Regions from separate parts of the Arthrobacter sp. PAMC25284 genome, predicted to be linked through region 3. Evidence: riboswitches for the same ligand, from Rfam matches in the RefSeq annotation. Region 3 holds a riboswitch; each other region holds the start of a gene.

Region 1 (5,546 bases), 780 kb from region 3:
CCACATCACCATCCAGACCAGTCTGTTCCTGGTGACCGGCCTGATTGAACGCCGCGGCGGCAGTTCCTCGGTGGACCGGCTGGCAGGGCTGGCGAAACTCTCCCCGCTGCTGGGCGTACTGTTCTTCCTCCCCGCCATGAACCTGGCCGGGATCCCGCCGTTCTCCGGCTTCCTCGGCAAACTCGGCCTCGTGCAGGCCGGCGTGCAGCTCGGCACACCATTGGCCTACGCGCTGGTGACCGGGGGAGTGCTGACCAGCCTGCTGACCCTGCTCGCCGTCGCCCGGGTCTGGAACAGGGCCTTCTGGCGCCAGCCCGCGGACGCCGAACACCCCGACCCGGTACTGCTCGCCGCTCCCGCGGATTCAGCCACGGGAGACCGGGCAGGAAAAACCAATGTCACGCTGCTGCCGCGAACGATGGTGGGGTCCACCCTCGGCCTCGTGATCGCCGGCGTCGCACTCACGGTATTCGCCGGGCCGCTGTTCCAGCTCGCAGACCACTCCGCGCAGGAGATGCTGGACCGGTCCGCCTATATCCAGTCGGTACTCGGCGAGGAAACCCCGGTCCCCGCGGCTCCGCAATCCGGGCAGGCCCAGCCGCAGAACAGCCCGCAGCCGGGGGCCGGGACATGAGCAGGCAGCGGATCTCACTCCGCCAGGAAGTGCCCCTGCTCGTCTGGCTCGTCTTCGTCTGGGGCGCGCTGTGGCAGGACTTCAGCGCGGGTAACCTGCTCTTCGGTGCCTTGATCTCGGTGGTGGTCGCCCGGCTGCTTTACCTTCCCCCGGTGGAGCTGGGCGGCCGGTTCAATGTGCTGCGCGCCATCGCGTTCGCCGTCATCTTCCTGGGCAAAGTGGTGGCGGCGAGCATCCAGCTTCTGGTGCTGGCCGTGGTGACCGGGCCGCGGGTGATCAGCGCCATCGTCGCGGTCCCCCTGCGCAGCCACTCCGATCTGCTGGTCACGGCCACGGGGCACGTCATCTCGCTGATCCCGGGCTCGCTGGTGGTGGAGGTGGACCGGTCCACCTCCACGCTCTACATCCACGGAATCAACGTCCGTACTGCCCGGGACGTGGCCCGGCTCCGCAAGGAGGTCCGCGACACCGAGGCCGGGCTGATCCGCATCATGGGGTCGCGCGAGGAATTGTCCGCCCTAAAACAGGAGGGGGGCGCGTGATGCAGCTCGTCCTGACCGTGACCGCCATCGTTTTGTCCCTGGCCGCCGTCGGAGCGATTATCCGGATCGCGGTCGGCCCCTCGCTGCTGGATCGGGTGCTCGCGGCCGACGTGCTGCTGGCCATTTTTGCGGCCGCGCTGTGCATCGACATGGCCGTGAACCGCCGCCTCAACAACATCATGCTGGTTGTGGCGATCTCCATCATCGGCTTTGTCGGATCCGTGACCGTGGCCCGGTTCGTCGCGGACCGAAGGGAGACTCCCCGTGACTCCTGAGGATTTCCCCGTCGAGGCAGTGATCGACGCCGTCTCCGCCGTCTTTATGGTGGCCGGCGCCCTGCTGTCGCTCGCGGCGGCCATCGGGCTGCTGCGTTTCCCGGATCTTATGAGCCGGATGCACGCCGCCACCAAACCCCAGGTGCTGGGTCTGTTCCTGCTGCTCTTCGCCCTGGGGCTGCAGATGCGGACCTGGTGGGTGTGGCCCGTCCTGCTGGTGGCCTGGATCTTTCAGCTGCTCACCGTGCCTGTGTCCGCCCACATGGTGGGCAGGGCAGGCTACCGGACCAAGCACCTGCACCCGGAGCTGTTGAGCACGGACGAGCTCGAAGCCGTGGTCCAGCAGGCGGCCGCCCAGCCTGATCCGAACGCCGACGACGGCGGGCCTGCCGGATCCGGCGCACCGCACGGCAGGTAAGCCGACGGCAGTCCGTCCGGCCGCTGGCGCTTAGACGATGTCCTGGGTTTTAGCGAAGCGGGTGATGGCCCGCTGGGTGCCACGGTTCGCGAGGACCTGGATGATGGCGCTGACCGACGCCGAGATGAGAGCAAATGTCAGTGCGTGGCGCAGGGTGGTGGGAACGTCGTCGTCGTCGCCTTTGGGCGGTTTGGACCCGGTGATCTTTTCCCAAGTGGTGTCGACCAACTTGGTGCCGACGAAACCGGCGAGCAGGCTGATGCCGGTGCCGAGCAGTTTGATGAAGAGGTTCATACCGGGACTCCTAGGGGGCGGGAACTGGACTTGACCAGCCTAACGTTTTCGCCGGGCCCGTCCATACCGGCCGTCCGGCTCCGGCTGCGCCGCCGGGACCGGGCAGAATACGTCTTTCGGCCGCCGAATGTTACTGCAGGCCGTGAAAGCGCGGCGCTTCAGGTGTAAGCTGGGCCACGCCCACAAGGGTGATTTTTAATACGACAGGGGAGCGCCGCCGGCGACACCACTGGAGAAATCCAGAGGCATCACAGGCGGGCGCTGAGAGTGCGGACAGCCGCAGACCCTCGAACCTGATCCGGTTAGTACCGGCGCAAGGGAGTCGAGTTCTCAGAGTGCCCGGTGCGGCGGCGGAAGCTGTCGGACCGGGCACCCTCCCCTCCTGTTCCTCAGGAGGACGGCATGACATCTGTAGTAACCAAGAAGACCAGCTATAACTGGCGCGTTGTGGACATCGTGGTGGCCGCGTTGATCGCGGTCGCCGGCGGCGTGATCTTCTGGGCCTGGTCCCAGGGCGCCAACGTGATTTCCGCGCCCATTAATGCACTCTATCCGCCGCTCACCGGCCTCTACGCCGGCGGCTGGATGATCCCGGCCGTGCTGGGCATGCTCATCATCCGAAAGCCCGGAGCCGCTTTGTTCTGCGAAACCGTGGCCGCGACAGGTGAGTTGTTCATGGGCTCGCAATACGGGGTCGCGGTGCTCACCTCGGGCCTGCTGCAGGGCCTCGGCGCGGAGCTGGTGTTCGCGCTGGTCCTGTACAAGAAGTTCAGCGTCCCGGCTCTCTACCGGAAGTTCAACCTGCCGGTGGCGTTGCTGGCCGGTGCCGGCGCGGGCCTGTTCTGCGGACTCAATGACTCGTTTACGCCGTGGGGCTGGAACATCGCCTATGCCGCACCGGACAAGCTTGTCTACATCATCTGCACCACCATCTCCGGAGCCCTCATCGCCGGCGGGCTGTCCTGGCTCGCGACCCGGGGCCTGGCCAGGACCGGTGTCCTGGGCTCGTTTGCCTCCCGCAAGGCCGCCACGGAGCCCGTCTTTTCCTGATCACGGGACAGCCCTCATGACATCGATTCAGGCAGTCCGCCCCGCGGCCGTCACGGCACGGGGTTGGGGCTGGCGGCATGCCGGGCGAGCCCGGCCCGCCGTGAATGCGCTGGACCTGGACATCCGGCCTGGCGAACGGGTCCTCCTGCTGGGCCCATCCGGCGCTGGCAAATCCACCCTGCTCCATGCCCTCGCGGGCGTGCTCGGCGATAGTTCCGCCGGTGAGCCAGGTGAATCCGGTGATACCGGGGATTCCGACGAGACCGGCAGCCTCCTGATCGACGGGGCCCCGCCCCGGGACCGGCGTGGCCGTGCCGGCCTGGTCCAGCAGGACCCGGAGACCCAGGTCGTGCTGTCCCGGGTCGGTGACGACGTAGCTTTCGGCGCCGAAAACCTATCGGTGCCTCCCGCGGAAATCTGGGCGCGCGTGCACGAATCACTCGACGACGTCGGGCTCGGCGCACTGTCCCAGGACCATCCCACGTCGGCCCTCTCGGGCGGACAGAAGCAGCGGCTGGCGCTGGCCGGCATCCTGGCCATGCGCCCCGGGCTGCTGCTGCTGGATGAGCCCACCGCCAACCTGGACCCCGCCGGTGTGCTCGAAGTCCGCGACGCGGTAGGCCGCTGCCTGGAAAAGACCGGGGCCACCCTGGTGGTCGTGGAGCACCGCGTTGCGGTCTGGAAAGATCTCGTGGACCGGATCGTGGTGCTGCAGCCGGGCTCCGCCACGGAGCCGGCAGTGCTGATCGACGGCACGCCGGACGCGGTGCTTGATCAGGCGCGGGACATGCTCATGGCTGCGGGCGTCTGGGTGCCTGGCCATGTGCCCGCCACCCGGGCCCGCACCACAGCCCGGCGGGGTGATGCTGCCGCACACGGTGCGGGACGGGGCGCCGGGCCCTCTGCCGCAGGCGGCGTGCTGCTCGCCGCGGAACAGCTGGCGGTTTCGCGCGCGCAGCCGCGACGGGCCGGGCTCCGGGACGGCTTCCGCCGGATTGCCCCGCAGCCCGTGCAGGCCGGGATCACCACCGGGGTCCGCGCCGGCGAAGCCCTGACCATCACCGGCCCGAACGGCGCCGGGAAATCGACCTTCGCGCTGACACTGGCAGGCTTGCTCCGCCCCGTCGCCGGAACCGTGAGCGCCAGCGATGCCCTGAGCGCCGGCGTCGGAAGTGACCCCTACCAGTGGAAGGCCCAACAGCTGATTGCACGGATCGGGACGGTGTTCCAGGAACCCGAGCACCAGTTCGTCACCGGCCGGGTGATCGATGAACTGATGTTCGGCCCCCGCCACCTCGGCTACGGAGAGGACCGGGTGGAGGAGCTTTTGGAGCGGCTGCGGCTGACCGACCTCGTGGATGCCAACCCCTACACGCTCTCCGGCGGGGAGAAGCGGCGGCTGTCGGTGGCCACCGTCCTCGCCGCCCACCCACAGGTGCTGGTCCTTGACGAGCCCACCTTCGGCCAGGACGCAAACACGTGGGCCGAGCTCGCTTCCTTCCTGTCCGAGCTGCTCGATGCCGGAACCGCGATCGTCTCCGTGACCCATGACCAGGAATTTACGGCAGCCCTGGGCGGTACGGAACTCAGCCTCGGCGCTCCGGGCCGCGCCGGGCGCGGCAGCCGGGAGCACGGCGGGGGCCACCATGACCTCCGGGGCCGCGAACTGCCCGGGGCGGCCCCGTCATGAGGGATGCCCTGGCCCTTCGCGGCAACCGGTCCGTGCTGACCCGGGCCAACCCGCTGGCTAAGTTCACGGCCGTCGTCCTCATTACCTTCGTGCTGGCGTTGTCCATCGATTGGGTCTCGGCCTCGGTGGCACTGGCGTTCGAACTGCTCCTGTTTCCCCTCGCCGGCCTGACCCTGGTCCTGCTGTGGCAGCGCGGATGGCCACTGATCCTGGCCGCGGCACTGGGCGGATGGAGCACCGCCATCCTGGCGCCGGACACCGGGTCCATCCTGGTCGACACCGGGATCTGGTCCATCAGTGAGGGCTCCTTGCAGCTGGGGTTGGGGTTCGCGCTGCGCGGGCTCGCAATTGCCCTCCCCGCCGTGCTGCTGATGAGCTGCACGGACCCCACCGATCTGGCTGATGCGCTCGCCCAGAAGGCAAAGCTGCCGCACCGCTTTGTGCTGGGAACCCTGGCCGCGATGCGGCTGGTGGGGCTGATGGCCGAAGAATGGCAGACCATCGGGATGGCCCGGCGGGGCCCGCGGCGTGGGCTCGCGCGGCAACCCCTACCAGCGGATCCGGGCCACCCTGGGGCAGAGTTTTGGACTGCTGGTTCAGGCGATCAGGCGCGCTTCCCGGCTCGCTGTCACTATGGAAGCCC
Region 2 (5,546 bases), 430 kb from region 3:
TCGGCTCCGGTGTGGTGCGATTCCATACCGGCGACCCTAAGCCGGTCGGCGAGCGCCCCGACGTCGTCTGCCGAGGGCAGTTCAATCAGCACCTCACCGAGCCCCAGCGTGTCATGCCGGGGTCCGGCGCCGCGGCTGTTCCAGACGTTCATGGCCATGTGATGGTGATAGCCGCCGGCGGAGACGAAGAGGGCCTGGCCGTGCCAGCCGGCGGTCTTTTCGAAGCCAAGCGTTCCGACGTAGAAGTCATGGGCGGACTGCACGTCGCCGACCTGGAGGTGGACGTGTCCGACGCCGGCCGCGGTCCCGCGCTGCCCGGTCACCGATTCCTCGGTCAGGAATTGTTCGAGGAATCGCTGCGGCGGGAGGGCCAGGCTGTCCATGACCACATTCATGCCGTCCCAGGACCAGGCATCGCGGGGCCGGTCCCAGTACAGCTCAATCCCGTTACCCTCGGGATCGGTGAAATAGAAGGCCTCGCTGACGAGGTGGTCCGCGCTTCCAGTGAAGGACTGCGGCGCGTACTGCGCAGCGCTGGCGACCGTGGCGGCCAGCGCAGGCTGGTCCTCGAACAGCAGCGCCGTGTGGAAGAGTCCGGCCTCGCCGCGGGAGGGGATCCTCAGTCCGGGGGCCGGGGCGAGGTGCACAAGGGGTTTACGTCGGCGGCCGAGGTAGAGCCCGCCGTCCTGCTCCGCCACAATGTCCAGGCCGAGGGCACGCTGATAGTAGTCCGACATGAGTTTCATGTCCCCCACCTTGAGCATCACGGTGCCCATGGCGAGTTCGGCGGGAAGAAGATCCTGGGTGCTGGTTTCTGCGGTCATGGGCGCTCCGGTGTTCCTGCGGCCACCGACCCTCGATGACCCTACATAAGGCTAAATTACTTGAAGCTTCAATTTATTCCTAATGGGCCGGTTGCTGCCGGAGCGACCGGTTCGCCGCGAAGGACAATGTGCTTGAGTTCCTGCAGGGTGCCCAGATTGGTCCGGGGATCCTCGGCGCAGACCAGGACGTCGGCGCTGGCCCCCTCGCTGATCCCGTCGGCGCCGAGCCAGTCCCGTGCGGACCAGGTCCCGGCGTCGAGGGCCGCCCTGGCCGGCAGGCCTGCGGCGTGCAATGCCTGGATTTCGTCCACAATGCGCCCGTGCCGGATTACGCTCCCGGCATCAGTGCCGGTGTAAATCGGAACCCCGGCCTCGAAGGCCTCGAGGATCCGCTCGCTGCGGCGCTGCCAGAGCGAGCGCATGTGCGCGGCGTAGCGCGGAAACCTCGCCTCGGCCTGGGCGGCAATGTCCGGGAACGTGGCGATGTTGATCAGGGTAGGGACGATCGGGACGCCCTGCTCCACGAAACGCGGAAGGTGCCGGGGAAGGAGCCCGGTGGCGTGCTCGATGCAGTCGATCCCGGCGTCGAGCATGTCATCGAGCGTGTCCTCAGCGAAACAATGCGCCGTCACCCGCGCGCCTTCGTCGTGGGCCGCCTCGACGGCGTCCTTAAGTACTCGGGCCGGGAAGCTCGGGGCAAGGTCCCCGGCGTCACGGTCGATCCAGTCCCCGACGAGTTTGACCCAGCCGTCCCCGGCCTTGGCCTGTTTCCGCACAGCCTCTACGAGGCCTTCCGGTTCAACCTCGACGGCGAAACCCCGCAGGTACCGCCGGGTCCGGGCGATATGCCGTCCGGCCCGGATGATGCGCGGCAGGTCGGCCCGCTGCTGCAGCCAGCGGGTGTCGTGGACAGCCCCGGCGTCGCGCACCAGCAGGGTGCCGGCGTTCCGGTCCGTGAGCGCCTGTTCCTCGGCGGTATGGTCCGGGACATCCCCACCGGGTCCGAGTCCGATGTGGCAGTGGGCGTCCACGAGGCCCGGGATCACCCAGCCGGCGAGGACCCGGTCCGGTCTGACGGCAGGCCGCCGGAAGGTCAGGACGCCGTCGACCGACCACAGTCCATGCTCTTCCCGGTCCGGGGCGGTCAGCACCGGGCCGCTGAACTCGATGATCCTGTTCATGACTCCAAGCGTAGACCTCCTGCCGGCCCCGGCCCGGTCATATCACGGCACCTGGTCCGGCGTGTGGTAGCTTCATCTACGACCACACGGGTGCCCTTGCAGGGGCTGAGATCGGGCTGATGCAGCCTGCGACCGTTGAACCTGTCCGGGTAATGCCGGCGAAGGAAGTGAGTAATCCTTTGAGCACCACAGAAATACAGCACAGCCCTGCCCAAGATGAAGCACCCGGTACAACGGAGAGGGCTGAAACCCAGTCCTTGAAGTCGCACTCGCTGGCTTACATCGCTGACGACACAACGGGGATCCGCGTCCCGGTCACCGAAATCGCGCTGGAAATCTCCCCGAATGGCGAGCCCAACGCCCCGTTCCGGGTCTATCGGACGGAGGGCCCCGGCAGCGATCCCGTGGTGGGTCTCGAGCCGTTCCGCGCCCCGTGGATCGAGGCCCGCAAGGACACCGAGCCGTACAGCGGCCGGGAACGGAACCTGCTCGACGACGGCAAGTCGGCCGTGCGTCGCGGCGCCGCCTCCGCCGAGTGGAAGGGCACACAACCGGTGCCCCGCCGCGCCGTCGAAGGCACGACCGTAACCCAGATGCGCTACGCAAAGCAGGGCATCATCACCCCGGAAATGCAGTTCGTGGCGCTGCGGGAAAACTGCGATGTGGAGCTGGTTCGCAGCGAGGTGGCGGCCGGCCGCGCCATCATCCCCAACAACATCAACCACCCCGAGTCCGAGCCGATGATTATTGGCAAGGCCTTCCTGGTCAAGATCAACGCCAACATCGGGAACTCGGCCGTCACCAGCTCCATCGCGGAGGAAGTGGACAAGCTGCAGTGGGCCACGAAGTGGGGAGCGGACACCGTCATGGACCTCTCCACCGGAGACGATATCCACACCACCCGGGAGTGGCTGATCCGCAATGCGCCCGTCCCGATCGGCACCGTCCCGATCTACCAGGCGCTGGAAAAAGTCAACGGCGAGGCCAACGCGCTCACCTGGGAGATCTACCGGGACACAGTGATCGAACAGTGCGAGCAGGGCGTGGACTACATGACCGTCCACGCCGGCGTCCTCCTGCGCTACGTACCGCTCACGGCCAACCGTGTCACGGGGATCGTGTCCAGGGGCGGTGCCATCATGGCGGGGTGGTGCCTCGCACACCACCAGGAAAACTTCCTGTACACGCACTTTGACGAGCTGTGCGAAATCTTCGCCAAATACGACGTCGCGTTCTCACTCGGGGACGGGCTGCGCCCGGGCGCGACGGCGGACGCGAACGACGCCGCGCAGTTCGCCGAACTGGACACCCTGGCCGAACTGACGAAACGGGCGTGGGAATACGATGTCCAGGTCATGGTGGAAGGTCCGGGCCACATTCCCTTCCACCTCGTCCGTGAAAACGTCGAACGCCAGCAGGAACTCTGCCAGGGCGCCCCGTTCTACACGCTCGGCCCGCTGGTCACCGACATCGCTCCCGGCTATGACCACATCACCTCGGCAATCGGCGCCACCGAGATTGCCCGCTACGGCACGGCAATGCTCTGCTACGTCACGCCCAAAGAACATCTCGGGCTTCCGAACAAGGACGACGTCAAGACCGGCGTCATCACCTACAAGATCGCCGCCCACGCTGCCGACCTCGCGAAAGGCCACCCGGGCGCCCACGAACGCGACGATGCACTCTCCAAGGCGCGGTTCGAATTCCGCTGGCGCGACCAGTTCGCCCTCTCCCTGGACCCGGTCACGGCCGAATCCTTCCACGACGAGACGCTGCCGGCAGAACCTGCCAAGACGGCCCACTTCTGCTCCATGTGCGGACCGAAGTTCTGTTCCATGCGGATCAGCCAGGACATCCGCGACGAATACGGATCCGCGGAGTCGCAGGCCGCGCTGGCCGAGATGGCAGCCGGGATGCGGGAAAAGAGCCAGGAGTTCCTCGCCTCAGGCGGGAAGGTTTACCTTCCGGAGCTCTCAGTCGGCGGCCGCGCCTAGCCGGCCGGACGGTTGCCGGAGGATCCGCGGACGGTCCCGATCAGCACGCCTGGGCGTGCTGGGACCGGCTGACTTCGGCAATGAATGAACGGATGATCCGGCGGCCTTCCGCCGAATCCTGGGGCCGGTGCCCGCCCGCGGCGACGTGGTGCAGGGCGCCGGTCTCCCGCAAATAGCCGGCGATTTCCTCGTAGAGCGGTTCCCAGCCGCCGGTCAGGACCAGGGTGGGCACGCCGGGGACGATCTGCAGCGGCGCCTCCCAGGGCGGCGCCTGCAACCGCAGCCGCCGGGCAGCGCGGACGGCCTCCGGCGTTGTCGCCCCGGGGGCGTCTGCGGAGAACGCCCGCCGAAGGTACTCGCGCTGAAAGTCTTCGTCGCTGAGCTGATGGCGGACGTCATACAGGGGCTGCATCAAGGCCCGGTGCGCCGCCGACGCCGGCAGTTCAGCCGTCAGCGACAGGCAGGCCGGTTCCACCAGGGTGAGGGACTGGACAAGATCGGGCCGCTGGACGGCGGCCATCATCGCCGCGATGGCTCCCTGCGAGTGGGCCACGACGTGGCCGCCGGCCTCACCGCGGCCGTCATCGGCCAGCGATGCCAGGACTATGGCGGTGTCCGCGGCGAAGTCCGTTTCAAGTGGTTCAGCGTCTGGTTCAAACCCGTGACGCCGGAGGAAAAGGGCATCGTAGGAGAGCGCCAATCCGTGCTGCTTCGGCCACGCGGCAGCCCCGAAGCTGCCTGCCCCGTGGACAAAAACTACGCGCTGCTTGAACATTCTCTAACCCTAGGGCACCGACCCGTCAATCCGGCGGGCGACATAGCAGCGGTTGGCGGGTTACTTGTCTCCGCCGAGGAATTTATCGAAGCCCTTGGGCAGGTTCAGCTGGGAGGGATCAAAATCCCCGCCCTGCTGGCCGAAGGAAGCTCCGGTCGGCAAGGCCTTGGCCCCTGCCGCGCGCCGGGCCTCCGCGTCGCGAAGTTCCTGGGCGGCCTTGGCGGGGTTGCCGGAGCGCGCCTTCTTCTTCGGCGCGTTCTTGGCACCCTTGCGGGCCGCTCCCCCGGCGCCCGGCATCCCCGGCATGCCGGGCATCCCGCCGCCGGCGGCCATCTTCTTCATCATCTTCTGGGCCTGCGCAAACCGCTCCAGGAGGCCATTGACTTCGGAAACGTGCACGCCGGAACCGCGGGCGATGCGGGCGCGGCGGGAACCGTTGATGATTTTCGGTGCGACGCGCTCGTGCGGCGTCATCGACCGGACAATCGCCTCAACCCGGTCGATCTCGCGTTCGTCGAACTGCTCCAGCTGCTGCCGGATGTTCTGCGCGCCCGGCATCATCATCAGCATCTTCTTCATGGAGCCCATGTTGCGGATCTGCTGCATCTGGGCCAGGAAATCGTCGAGGGTGAAGTCTTCCTGGTCGGCGAATTTCTTCGCCATCCGGGCTGCCTCGTCCTTGTCCCAGGACTTCTCGGCCTGCTCGATCAGGGTCAGGACGTCGCCCATGTCGAGAATGCGCGAGGCCATCCGGTCCGGGTGGAAGAGTTCG
Region 3 (5,546 bases):
TGGAACCACACCCCGGGGCCGCGGCCATATGGGTCCATCAGGTCCCCCGAACTTGCCCTCCGGTAGCCGAGAGCCACCCGCCACACCTCGGAAATCGCGGCAGGGTCCTCGGTATCGATGCCGACCTCAATGGTCCGGAACAGCCCCGGCTCCGCGGCGGCGCCGGACGCCGCTGCAGCTGCACCGGCCGCTGTCGCCGCTGCGACGTCACGCGGGGTCACCTGGCCGCCGGCGTCATGGGAGCTGTACCGCAGAAACACCCGGTTGTAGCGCCAGTCGAGGTCCGGGTGATGGCCCTGCTCCTCGGCCAGCCGCCCGACGGCGGCAATCAGCTCAAGGGCCGCGGCGCTGGTCGGCGCCTTGTAGACGGTCACCAGCCCGCCAAGACGGTATCTCCAGTCCGGCAGGCCCGCCAGGGCGGCGTCGATCTGGTCCGCGCTGAGGATAGCCGGGACTGCCATATCGTGCTCCTTCGCTCGCGCGCGGGCCGGTCCGTTGCCGGTCGCTACCGCCGGATTCTTCCGCCGGCCCGGTTATAGGAATTCGGCCCGGCCTTCCATCGCGGAGGACGCCAGGGCGTGTTCGCGGCGCGGGATCCGGCCGGCTGTTTTCGCCAGCCTACCGGCGATCACGGCGTGTTTGAAGGCCTCCCCCATCAGTACCGGATTCTGCGCACGGGTTACTGCCGTGGCCAGCAGGACGGCGTCGCAGCCGAGCTCCATGGCCAGGGCCGCGTCCGAGGCCGTACCGATCCCGGCGTCCAGGACGACCGGCACGGAGGCCCGCGAGACGATCAGCTCGATGTTGTGGGGGTTCAGGATCCCCAGGCCCGTGCCGATCGGCGATCCCAGCGGCATCACGGCGGCCGCGCCCAGGTTCTCCAGCCGCAGGGCCAGGACCGGATCATCGTTGGTGTAGGCGAAGACCTTGAAGCCCCGGGCCACCAGCTGTTCGGTCGCGTCGACCAATTCCACGGCGTCCGGGAGCAATGTGTGTTCATCGGCGATGACTTCGAGCTTGACCCAGTCCGTTTCCAGGGCCTCCCTGGCCAGTTCGGCGGTCAAGACCGCGTCCTTAGCCGTGAAACAGCCGGCGGTGTTGGGCAGCACCCTGATCTGGTGGTCCTGGAGCAGTTGGAACAGCGAGCCCGTCTCAGCGGGCGAGTAGCGGCGCATGGCGACGGTGGTCAGTTCCGTCCCGGAGGCCACGAGGGCAGCGCCGAGCCCGTCCAGGCTTGGCGCCCCGCCGGTTCCCATGATCAGGCGTGATCCCAGCCGGACGCCGTCGACGACGAAGGGGTCCCGGCTGGACTGCTCGAGCGGACCGGATGCGGGCTCCTGCGTTGCCTGCAGTGTGTTCATCGTGGTGTCCTTCATGCCGTTCATCCTCCCTGCACCGCGGTCACGAGTTCGACGTCGTCGCCGTCGGCGAGCGCCGTCCCATGCCATTGGCTGCGCGGTACCATTTCGGAATTCCGGGCGACGGCAACCCCGAGTTTCCGGCCGTCTGCGGACTGCCCGTCGTGGCCGATGTCGCGGCCGGTGAGCTGGCTGACCAGCGTGCTGACGGAGGCGCCGTCGGCGACGGTATGCTCCGTTCCGTTGAGTCTGATGTTCATGCTGTTTCCTTAGGTGTGCTCTTGAAAGTGGTGCGTTTGATTCCGGGCGGCCGTTACCGGGCCGTGGCCGCTGCCGGGCGGCGGGCCGTGGAAAACCGGTCCGGACGGAAGCGGCCCCAGCGCGGATCCGCCGTTCCATCCAGCAGCTCCCGGCAGATGGCCGCTGCTGCCGGGGTCAGGAGGACGCCGTGCCGGAAGAACCCGGTGGCGATGATCAGTCCCGCGATGTCACCGCCGTCTTCCCCGGCGTTCCGGTCCGCCACGCGGCCGAGCAGCGGGGCGTTGTCGGGGGTGCCCGGCCGGGCCCGCGCCGTGGCTTCGAGCAGTTCCAGCTCGGCCACCGCCGGCAGCAATTGCTGGGCGTCCCGCAACAGCTGGTAGACGCCGCCGGCAGAGACCGCGACGGCGCCGCTCCGGTTCGTCCCGCCGCCAGAGGCCTTCCCTGGGTTGCTTCCCGTGGCAGCGGCCGGTCCGTCCTCGCGCTGGGTCGCCCCGATCACTACGGTCCCGTCCTGCCGCGGCACAATGTACACCGGGACGCCGCGGACGAGGCCGCGCACCGTGGACGTCAGCAGCGGCCGGAGGTGGGCGGGGACCCGGAGCCGAAGGATGTCGCCGCAGACCGGGCGCAGCGGCAAGGTGAGTCCGGCCGGCAGCCCGCCCAGGTCCGGGGCGCCGAGTCCGTTGGCCACAATTGTCTCCCGGGCATGAATGACGCCGCCGCCGGCGAGGATGGCCCCGCCCACGCGGCCGTCATCCCACAGCAACCCGGCCGCGCGCCGGGGAATCGCCCGGCTGCGGCCGTCGGCGCCCAGCAGCTCCGCCAACCGGGTGAGCAGCCGGCGCGGGTCCACCTGGTGGTCCGCCGGGATCTCGAAGGCACAGGAAATCCCGGGGCTCAGCAGCGGCTCCCGGCCGCGCGCCGCACGGACGGTCAGGGGTTCCACCGTCAGGCCGCATGCCTGCTGGACGGACCGCAGGTCCGCGAGCGCCCTGCGGTCGGCGGCGTCGGCACCCAGCGCGAGGGTCGGCGTCGTCAGATATCCGGTCCCGGTATCCGTGCCTGCGCCGGATCCACTGTCTGCTGCTGCCGCACACTCCAGTCCGGCGGCGAAGTCGGGCCACAGCCGTGACGATTCGAGCATCAGCTCCAGGAGTGCTTCTTCCTGGTAGTGCAGTTCGCTGACCGGGGCGAGCATGCCGGCGGCGGCCCAGCTGGCCCCGGTGCCGGGAGCGTCGTCGATCAGCGCCACGGACCGGCCGGAGCGGCTGGCCGCCAGCGCGATTCCGTGGCCAATGACGCCGCCGCCGATCACAGCGACGTCGTACCGGGCCTCCGCCGCGGTGTCGCCGTCGGCGCCGTCACGGCCGGGTTTGTCGCGGCCGGGTCCACCGGTGCCGGTGCCGGAGGGTCTGTCCATAACGTGCATCCTTCCCTACGCCGGTACTAACCGGATCAGGTCAAGCGGTCGGCTCTGACGCCCTCTCAGCCCTGCAGCATGTGACTGCTGCTACTGGCTCCCGCGGTATGCGCCCAGTGTAGAACAACTATTGTGGTGCCATGCGCCCAGATGCTTCTTATGACTCAGCACCCCTCCAGACGGCACGCCTTTACCTGTGCACCGACGCCCGCCGGGACCGAGGTGACTTCGAGAGCTTCGTCGACGCCGCGTTTGCCGGCGGCGTGGACATCATCCAGCTCCGGGACAAGTCGCTGGAGGCGGCCGAGGAACTGGAGCTCCTTAGCGTCCTGGCCGCGGTGGCGCAGCGGCACGGCAAGCTCTGGGCGGTGAACGACCGGGCAGACGTCGCTTCGCTCTCGGGCGCCCCGGTCCTCCACGTCGGGCAGAAAGACCTCCCGCCAGGCGCCGCCCGGTCCTTGCTGGGCCCGGCGGCGGTGCTGGGACTTTCCACCCACAGCCCCCGTGAAGTCGATGCCGCGATCGCTGCCGCGCAGGGACCGGGAGCGCTGGACTACTTCTGTGTCGGCCCGGTCTGGGCCACGCCCACCAAACCGGGCCGCGCCGCCGTCGGACTCGATCTGGTGCGGTACGCCGCCGAAGCGGACCGGGCCCGCGATGCCGGCGGCCCCGCCGGTGGCATCATGCCGTGGTTCGCGATTGGCGGTATCGATCTGGGCAATGTGGAACAGGTGGCTGCTGCCGGCGCCCGGCGGATCGTGGTGGTCCGGGCCATCACCGACGCCGACGATCCCGCCCACGCTGCCAAGTCGCTGCTCGACGCACTGGACGCCGCCGCAGCCTGAGCCGCTGCCCGCCGCCGGGTGACGACGCCGGGTGAACGGCGCCCGGTGCCGGCGCCCGGTCCGAGACTAATCATGGATTTCGAGTTACGCTGATTTTCGTGTCCCATCATCGTCTGGCCCCAAGCATCCACCGGCAGAAAAACCAACTGGCGGCGGCGCTCTCAGAGCTGCGCAGCACGCTGGAACTCCCGGGGCCCGTTCCCCGAAGACGTGCTCCGGGACGCCGATACTGCGGTGGCCGAGCACAAAATGCCGGAGCTGGACCTCACCCATGTTGAGTTCGTCACCATCGACCCGGAGTCCTCCACCGACCTGGACCAGGCCCTGTTTATCGAACAGTCCGGTGCGGGCTACACGGTGCTGTACGCCATCGCCGACGTCCCCTCTTTCGTAACTCCGGACAGTGCGCTGGACGCGGAAACCCGCCGCCGCGGCCAGACGTTTTATACGCCCGACGGCCGGATCCCGCTGCACCCGGAAGTGATCAGCGAAGCAGCCGGCAGCCTGCTCCCGGACCAGCTGTGCTCGGCGTTCGTCTGGGAGTTTGAGCTCGACGCCGCCGCAGAGGTGAGTTCCGCACTGGTGCGCCGGGCACAGGTCCGCAGCCGCGCCAAGCTCAGCTACAAGGGCGTCCAGGCCGACCTCGATGCCGGTACCGCCCCGCCCGCGCTGCAACTGCTCCGCGAGGTCGGCATCAAGCGGGTGGAACTGGAGCGCCTCCGTGGCGGGGCCAGCCTGAACATGCCCGAGCAGGAGATTCAGCAACTGCCCGACGGTGGCTACCGGATCGTCGCGGCCCCGTCGCTGCCCGTGGAGGACTGGAACGCGCAGATGTCGCTCATGACGGGAATGGCCGCGGCACGGCTGATGCTCGACGGCAAGGTCGGCATCCTCCGCACCATGCCCGCCCCCGATGAGGGATCCTTACAGCACTTCCACCGTCAAACCCATGCCCTGGGCAAGCCCTGGGACGGGGAAATGAGCTACGGCGAGTACCTGCGGACCCTTGACCCGACGGATCCCCGGCAACTGGCGATCGTGCATTCGGCCGGCATGCTGTTCCGCGGCGCGGGCTACACCCCTTTTGACGGGTCCGAGCCAGAGGCCGACCTGCAGGCAGCCATCGGTACCGCCTACGCGCACGCCACCGCTCCGCTGCGGCGTCTCGTAGACCGGTTCGTCCTGGTGATCTGCGAGGCGCTGAGCAGCGGAACGGAGGTCCCTGCGTGGGCACGGGACGCACTGCCCTCATTGCCATCCATCATGGCGTCCTCCGACCAGCTGGCCGGACGGATGGAGCGGCTGGCGCTGGACACAGTTGAAGCGGCGCTGCTGGTGAACCATATCGGGCAGGAATTCGACGCCGTCGTCATCTCGGGCGCGAAGCCCGCCAGGAACGGCAACGGCGGCTCTAACGGCAAAGGCAACGGAAACGGCAACGGCAACGGCCCGTCCGGCGTCGTCCAGATCGCCGATCCGGCGGTGACTGCCCGGTGCCCGGGCGAGCTGGAATCGGGCACCGAGGTGCGGGTGCGCATCCTCTCCGCCGACATCGCCACCCGCGAGGTCCGGCTGGAGCTGGTGGACTGACTCCGGGGACTCCGGACGGTTTTCGACGGCCCCGTCGAGCTTCCCGGCCGCGTACGGCTAGACTGAAGAGGT
Region 4 (5,546 bases), 520 kb from region 3:
CATGGCGGCGATCAGGCTCGACTTGCCGGCAGAGGGGAAACCCACCAGTGCGATGTCCGCGATGGATTTCAGTTCCAGGACAATGTCACTGGATTCGCCTTCGATGCCGAGCAGTGCGAAGCCGGGGGCACGGCGCTTTTGCGACGACAGCGAGGCGTTGCCGAGTCCGCCGATGCCTCCGGCTGAGGCGATGTATTCAGCGCCTTCAGTGACGAGGTCGGCGAGGACCTCCCCGGCCTTGGTCTTGACCACGGTTCCGACGGGCACGGGCAGGATCAGGGTTTCGCCGTTCTTACCGCCGCGCCAGTCGCCCATTCCGGGGCCGCCGTTGGTGGCGTGCCGGTGCGGGGCGTGGTGGTAGTCGAGCAGGGTGGTGGTTTGCGGGTCGACACGGAGGATGACGTCGCCGCCGTTACCGCCGTTGCCGCCATCGGGTCCGCCGAGCGGCTTGAACTTCTCGCGGTGGACGGAAACACAGCCGTGGCCGCCGGTACCGCCGGATACGTGCAGTACTACCCGGTCTACAAAGCTCGCCACGTGGATCTCCTCAGTGCTGTTCCCCGGACCCACACGAGGCCCAAGATGATTCTAATGCGGTTAAAACACCGGTGGAGCGGACCTAATGGCCCGCCCCACCGATTTGAAAACTATGTACTACTCTGCCGCTGCTGCAGCCACGATGTTGACAACGCGGCGGCCGCGGCGGGTGCCGAACTCGACAGCGCCGGGGGTCAGTGCGAACAGGGTGTCATCCCCGCCGCGGCCAACGCCTGCACCGGGGTGGAAGTGGGTGCCGCGCTGGCGGACGATGATCTCGCCTGCGGAGACTACCTGACCGCCGAAGCGCTTGACGCCGAGGTACTGGGCGTTGGAGTCACGACCGTTGCGAGTGGAACTCGCGCCTTTTTTATGTGCCATTTGAAATGCCTGCCTTTAAATTCTGGGGAATCTGCTGAAAACCTGAACAGTAACGGTTGGTTACTTGATACCGGTGATCTTGACCTTGGTCAATTCCTGACGGTGACCCTGGCGCTTCTTGTAGCCGGTCTTGTTCTTGAACTTCTGGATCACAATCTTCGGACCACGGAGGTCCTCAAGGATCTCAGCCGTAACCGTTACCTTGGCCAGGTCCGCGGCAGCGGACGTGACCTTGTCGCCGTCAACCAAAAGCAGTGCGGGCAGCTCAAATGTGCTGCCGGCTCCACCGGGGACGCGGTTCAGGGTAACGAAGTCTCCAACGGAAACCTTCTCTTGGCGGCCGCCTGCGCGGACAATCGCGTACACCACTGGGGAACTCACTTCTCTCGACGTTTATTACTAGATTTGCGTGCGGAACCCCGGTCCAAGGAAATTGGCCTGGCTCACGCTGTGCCTCAACGCCGGTGGATTCCCCGGGGGAACCCATGAGCTATCCCCGGAATAATCACACTCGCGTGGCGAATGAATCATTCTCAGGGTCATAACCCAAGTGTTGGCGTAAGCACCGAAGATCCAGAATACGCTAATTTTGCCTTCGGCCGCAAATGAGGCTGGTTCGGGATGGAAGTACGTGGTAAGCGCCACACTGCTTCCGCAGGGTGGTGCCGCGGCGACTTCCCGAACCGTGCCCGTCCATCCTACCGGCTGCACGGGCACTTGTGGTTCAGCCGTGGGTTCTCGGCGCGTCGAAGAATTCCAGCTCATAGCGGGAGGACTCAGCGAAGGCCCGCGTCATCGCGTCCCGCTCCGTGCGGGAGGCGTACTGCGCGGCCGTGTCGGCGTAGGCGATGGCCTGCCGGGTCGAGGCGGCAAATTCCTCATCGGCGTAGGTACGCAGCCAGTCCGCGTAGGGGTGGCCCGCCGGCGCCCCGGCGTCGAGGAACCGGGCATGCAAGGTGGCGCCGACTTCGGCGTAGAGCCAGAAGCACGGCAGGACTGCGGCGACCAGCACCCCGTAACTGCCCGTAACCGAGGCAGCCAGCAGATGGTCCACGTAGGACTTGGTCACCGGTCCCGGCGCCGACGCCGTCGGCCGGGTACTGAGCCAGGTCCGGTGCAGCTCGGATTCGACTTCCAGGCACTGCTGCGAGGAACGTGCCCAGAACAGCTGTTCGGCTTCCGTGGGCGCCAGGGCGGAGACCCTGGCCAGGACACGGGAGTAGCCGTTCAGGTAGATGGCGTCCTGGGCGAGGTAATAGGCGAACTCTTTCTCGGGCAGGGTTCCGTCGCTCAGTCCCCGGATGAAGTCGAGGCCGTAGATGGCCTCGAGGTCGTCGGTGGCTCCGGCCCGGAGGTGCGCGGCGAATTCGCCGGCAACCGGTGTCTGCTGCAGGTGGTGGAAATGGTGGACCGGTCCGTTGCCGGAGCCGACGTCGAGCGAGCCCGCTGTCCGCAGAGCTCCCTGCAGCCATGGCTTCACCTCGCGCAGCGCCGCCTCCCAGTCACCCACCCGGACCTGCACGGTGGCCAATGCCGAGGAGAGGGAGCAGCCGGTACCGTGGCTGTTGCGTGTAGCCACGCGGTCCCCCTGCACCTCGATGGTTTCCTGGCCGAGCACTCCCCCGGTGTTGATGAGCGCGTCCGGGCAACTGCCGGCGTCGCTGCCTGCCAGATGGCCGCCTTTGACCAGGACGGTGGTTTCAGTCCGTGCGGCCAGCCGCTTCCCCTGGGCCAGGGCCTCGGCCCAGTCCGCGGCGACCGGTTCATTCAGGAGGATGGCCAGCTCAGCGAGGTTTGGGGTGATCAGGTCGGCGAGGGGCAGCAGGGCCTGCAGTGCGGCCTCTGCGGTGTCCTGCAGCAGCCGGTCGCCACTCGTGGCCACCATGACCGGGTCCAGCACGACGATGGCGGGGTTGGTCCGTTCGAGCCAGGCGTGGACCGCCCCGATCACCGCAGCGTCTGCCAGCATGCCGATTTTGACGGCGTCGATGCGGATGTCGTCGCTGATCGCATCCAGCTGGGCGGTGAGGAAGTCCGCCGGCGGGATGTGGACGGCCCGCACGCCCCGGGTATTCTGCGCGGTGAGGGCGGTGATGGCAGCCATGCCGTAGCCGCTGTGCGCGGCGATGCTCTTCAGGTCGGCTTGAACCCCGGCTCCGCCGGAGGGGTCCGAGCCGGCGATCGTCAGCACACGGGGAATCCGGACCGGCGACGATGCCTGTGGCTGGTACGCGAGAAATGATGAGGACAAAAGGGACATCCCTTCGCCGGTGCTAACCGGACAGGTTCAACGGGTTTGGATCTCAGCCGGCCCGATGCGCGGCACCCCGTGTCAGGTGTCAGCCTAGCTCTCCCGGCGGTCCTGTCCTTAACCGGCCGCGGGTTCCGTCCGGCCCCGACGTATTGTTACGTCTGGACCGGGCGGAACCTGCGGCCGGTTGGCTGAGGACCTACAACTCGGACGCCGGGACTCCGACGCCGAGGATGATCGGCTCGTTACCGGCAGCCTTCACCGCAGCCGCAGCCGGGGCCTTGGCTTCGTGGACGGCGACGGCGGAGACCGGGGCGGAGACTTCGCGGTGTTCAACCGTGGTCTCGTTGGCTGCCCCCTGGGCGCGGCTGGCGCTCCGGTTGCGGCGGCCACGCCGGCTGCGGGGCGCTGCGTCGTCCGCGCCTGCGTCCGCGACGCCGGCCGGGGAATCCGTCCCAACGCGCGGAGCCGAAACCTCGGGTGACCGGAGTGCTGCCGGTGCCGATGCAGACCCGGCGCCATCCTGTTCGCCTTCGCCCAGGTGCGCGAACGCTTCAGTGAGCAGGTCCAGGGTCAGGGCCGGAGCCTGGGATTCCTGATCATGCTCAACGAACGGCAGGACCACCTGTTCGCCGCCGAACGTCAGGACGGCCCCGGTACGTCCCGCTGCCTCCTGGTCTTCGTCCAGCCGCCCCGTTGCTTCCGCACCGGTATCTGACCCGGTGTCGTTGTGGTGCGCCGCCGCAATCTCGTCGTCGTGCAGGTGCGCGGCATGCGCCGCGGCGGCGATGTTCGCCAGAGCCGCCCGGGTGGCTTCCGCCTTGGCGTGGCGTTCCGCCTCCGTCGGTTCGGGGTGCGCTGCTGCAGCCGGCGCGGCGGGCGCTGCCGGGTCCGACTCAGCGGTCCCCTGGCCACCGCGTCCACGACGGCGGCTCTTGCGTTCGGTCCGGACAGCCGGCTGGTTCTGGTTTTCGGTCCGCGGCACATAGTGCTCGGCGGCGACGGTGTTGGCGCGGCGGTGCTCGACCGGCTCGTCGTGGGTGACGATGCCGCGGCCGGCGCACGCTTCACACTGCTCGCCGAAGACTTCCAGCAGTCCGGTGCCCATGCGCTTGCGGGTCATCTGCACGAGTCCGAGCGAGGTCACCTCGGCGACCTGGTGCTTGGTGCGGTCCCGGCCCAGGCACTCCACCATGCGCCGCAGCACGAGGTCCCGGTTCGATTCCAGCACCATGTCGATGAAGTCGATCACGATGATGCCGCCGATGTCGCGGAGACGGAGCTGCCGGACGACCTCCTCGGCGGCTTCGAGGTTGTTCTTCGTGACGGTTTCCTCGAGGTTGCCGCCGCTGCCGGTGAACTTGCCGGTGTTGACGTCCACCACGGTCATGGCCTCGGTCCGGTCGATCACGAGGGATCCGCCGGACGGCAGGAAGACCTTCCGGTCCAGAGCCTTATGGATCTGCTCGTCGATGCGCCACGCCGAGAAAATGTCCGTGTCCTTGGTCCACTTTTCGAGCCGGCCGACGAGGTCCGGAGCGACGTAGGTGACATAAGCCTCAATGGTGTCCCAGGCTTCCTCGCCGGAGACGATCAGCTTGGTAAAGTCCTCGTTGAAGACGTCGCGGACCACCTTAATGGTCAGGTCCGGTTCTCCGTAGAGCAGTTCAGGGGCGAGGATCTTCGTCGATGCCGACTGGCCTTCGATACCCTCCCACTGCGCGCGGAGGCGGTTGATGTCGTGGGTCAGTTCTTCCTCGGACGCACCTTCGGCCGCGGTGCGGACGATGACGCCGGCGTCTTCCGGCAGGCGGTCCTTGAGGATGCGCTTGAGCCGGTTGCGCTCGACGTCGGGCAGCTTGCGGGAGATGCCGGTCATGGAACTGCCGGGCACGTAAACGAGGTACCGGCCGGGCAGCGAGATCTGGCTCGTCAGACGGGCGCCCTTGTGACCGACAGGGTCCTTGGTCACCTGGACCAGGACGGAGTCGCCGGACTTCAGCGCGTTCTCGATCCGGCGCTGCTTGCCTTCGAGGTTAACGGATTCCCAGTTCACCTCGCCGGCGTACAGGACGGCGTTGCGGCCGCGTCCGATGTCCACGAAGGCAGCTTCCATCGAGGGCAGCACGTTTTGGACTTTGCCGAGGTAGACGTTGCCGATCAGCGAATCCTGCTGGGTCTTGGAGACGAAGTGTTCGGCCAGGACGCCGTCTTCCATCACCCCGATCTGAATTCTGTCGTCGCGCTGGCGGACAATCATCTGCCGGTCAACGGATTCGCGGCGGGCAAGGAATTCCGCCTCGGTGATCACGGTACGGCGGCGGCCGGTGTCGCGGGATTCGCGGCGGCGCTGCTTCTTGGCCTCAAGCCTGGTGGA

The links. Region 3 has a riboswitch for thiamine pyrophosphate ahead of KY499_RS16505 (FAD-dependent oxidoreductase). Riboswitches for the same ligand answer to the same signal wherever they lie in the genome.
Region 1: linked by a shared signal. The riboswitch ahead of KY499_RS12875 (ECF transporter S component) and the one ahead of KY499_RS16505 (FAD-dependent oxidoreductase) in region 3 are both predicted to bind thiamine pyrophosphate.
Region 2: linked by a shared signal. The riboswitch ahead of thiC (phosphomethylpyrimidine synthase ThiC) and the one ahead of KY499_RS16505 (FAD-dependent oxidoreductase) in region 3 are both predicted to bind thiamine pyrophosphate.
Region 4: linked by a shared signal. The riboswitch ahead of KY499_RS00965 (bifunctional hydroxymethylpyrimidine kinase/phosphomethylpyrimidine kinase) and the one ahead of KY499_RS16505 (FAD-dependent oxidoreductase) in region 3 are both predicted to bind thiamine pyrophosphate.

The regions. Positions count from the first base shown of each region.
Region 1 is NZ_CP080382.1:2,785,881-2,791,426, forward strand. Features, by position in the region: gene KY499_RS12850 (Na+/H+ antiporter subunit D) at 1-634, shown strand, start outside; gene KY499_RS12855 (Na+/H+ antiporter subunit E) at 631-1,176, shown strand; gene KY499_RS12860 (monovalent cation/H+ antiporter complex subunit F) at 1,173-1,451, shown strand; gene mnhG (monovalent cation/H(+) antiporter subunit G) at 1,441-1,869, shown strand; gene KY499_RS12870 (DUF4235 domain-containing protein) at 1,900-2,163, opposite strand; TPP riboswitch at 2,359-2,501, shown strand; gene KY499_RS12875 (ECF transporter S component) at 2,566-3,213, shown strand; gene KY499_RS12880 (ABC transporter ATP-binding protein) at 3,230-4,903, shown strand; partial or broken gene KY499_RS12885 (energy-coupling factor transporter transmembrane component T family protein) at 4,900-5,546, shown strand, end outside.
Region 2 is NZ_CP080382.1:111,350-116,895, reverse strand. Features, by position in the region: gene KY499_RS00500 (VOC family protein) at 1-824, opposite strand, end outside; gene KY499_RS00495 (amidohydrolase family protein) at 893-2,005, opposite strand; TPP riboswitch at 2,082-2,189, shown strand; gene thiC (phosphomethylpyrimidine synthase ThiC) at 2,158-3,999, shown strand; gene KY499_RS00485 (alpha/beta fold hydrolase) at 4,040-4,774, opposite strand; gene ffh (signal recognition particle protein) at 4,835-5,546, opposite strand, start outside.
Region 3 is NZ_CP080382.1:3,565,811-3,571,356, reverse strand. Features, by position in the region: gene KY499_RS16520 (4a-hydroxytetrahydrobiopterin dehydratase) at 1-461, opposite strand, end outside; gene KY499_RS16515 (thiazole synthase) at 534-1,361, opposite strand; gene thiS (sulfur carrier protein ThiS) at 1,382-1,618, opposite strand; gene KY499_RS16505 (FAD-dependent oxidoreductase) at 1,672-3,039, opposite strand; TPP riboswitch at 3,035-3,153, opposite strand; gene thiE (thiamine phosphate synthase) at 3,180-3,884, shown strand; partial or broken gene KY499_RS16495 (RNB domain-containing ribonuclease) at 3,983-5,474, shown strand.
Region 4 is NZ_CP080382.1:202,593-208,138, reverse strand. Features, by position in the region: gene obgE (GTPase ObgE) at 1-537, opposite strand, end outside; gene rpmA (50S ribosomal protein L27) at 655-918, opposite strand; gene rplU (50S ribosomal protein L21) at 979-1,287, opposite strand; gene KY499_RS00965 (bifunctional hydroxymethylpyrimidine kinase/phosphomethylpyrimidine kinase) at 1,643-3,178, opposite strand; TPP riboswitch at 3,161-3,258, opposite strand; partial or broken gene KY499_RS00960 (Rne/Rng family ribonuclease) at 3,369-5,546, opposite strand, start outside.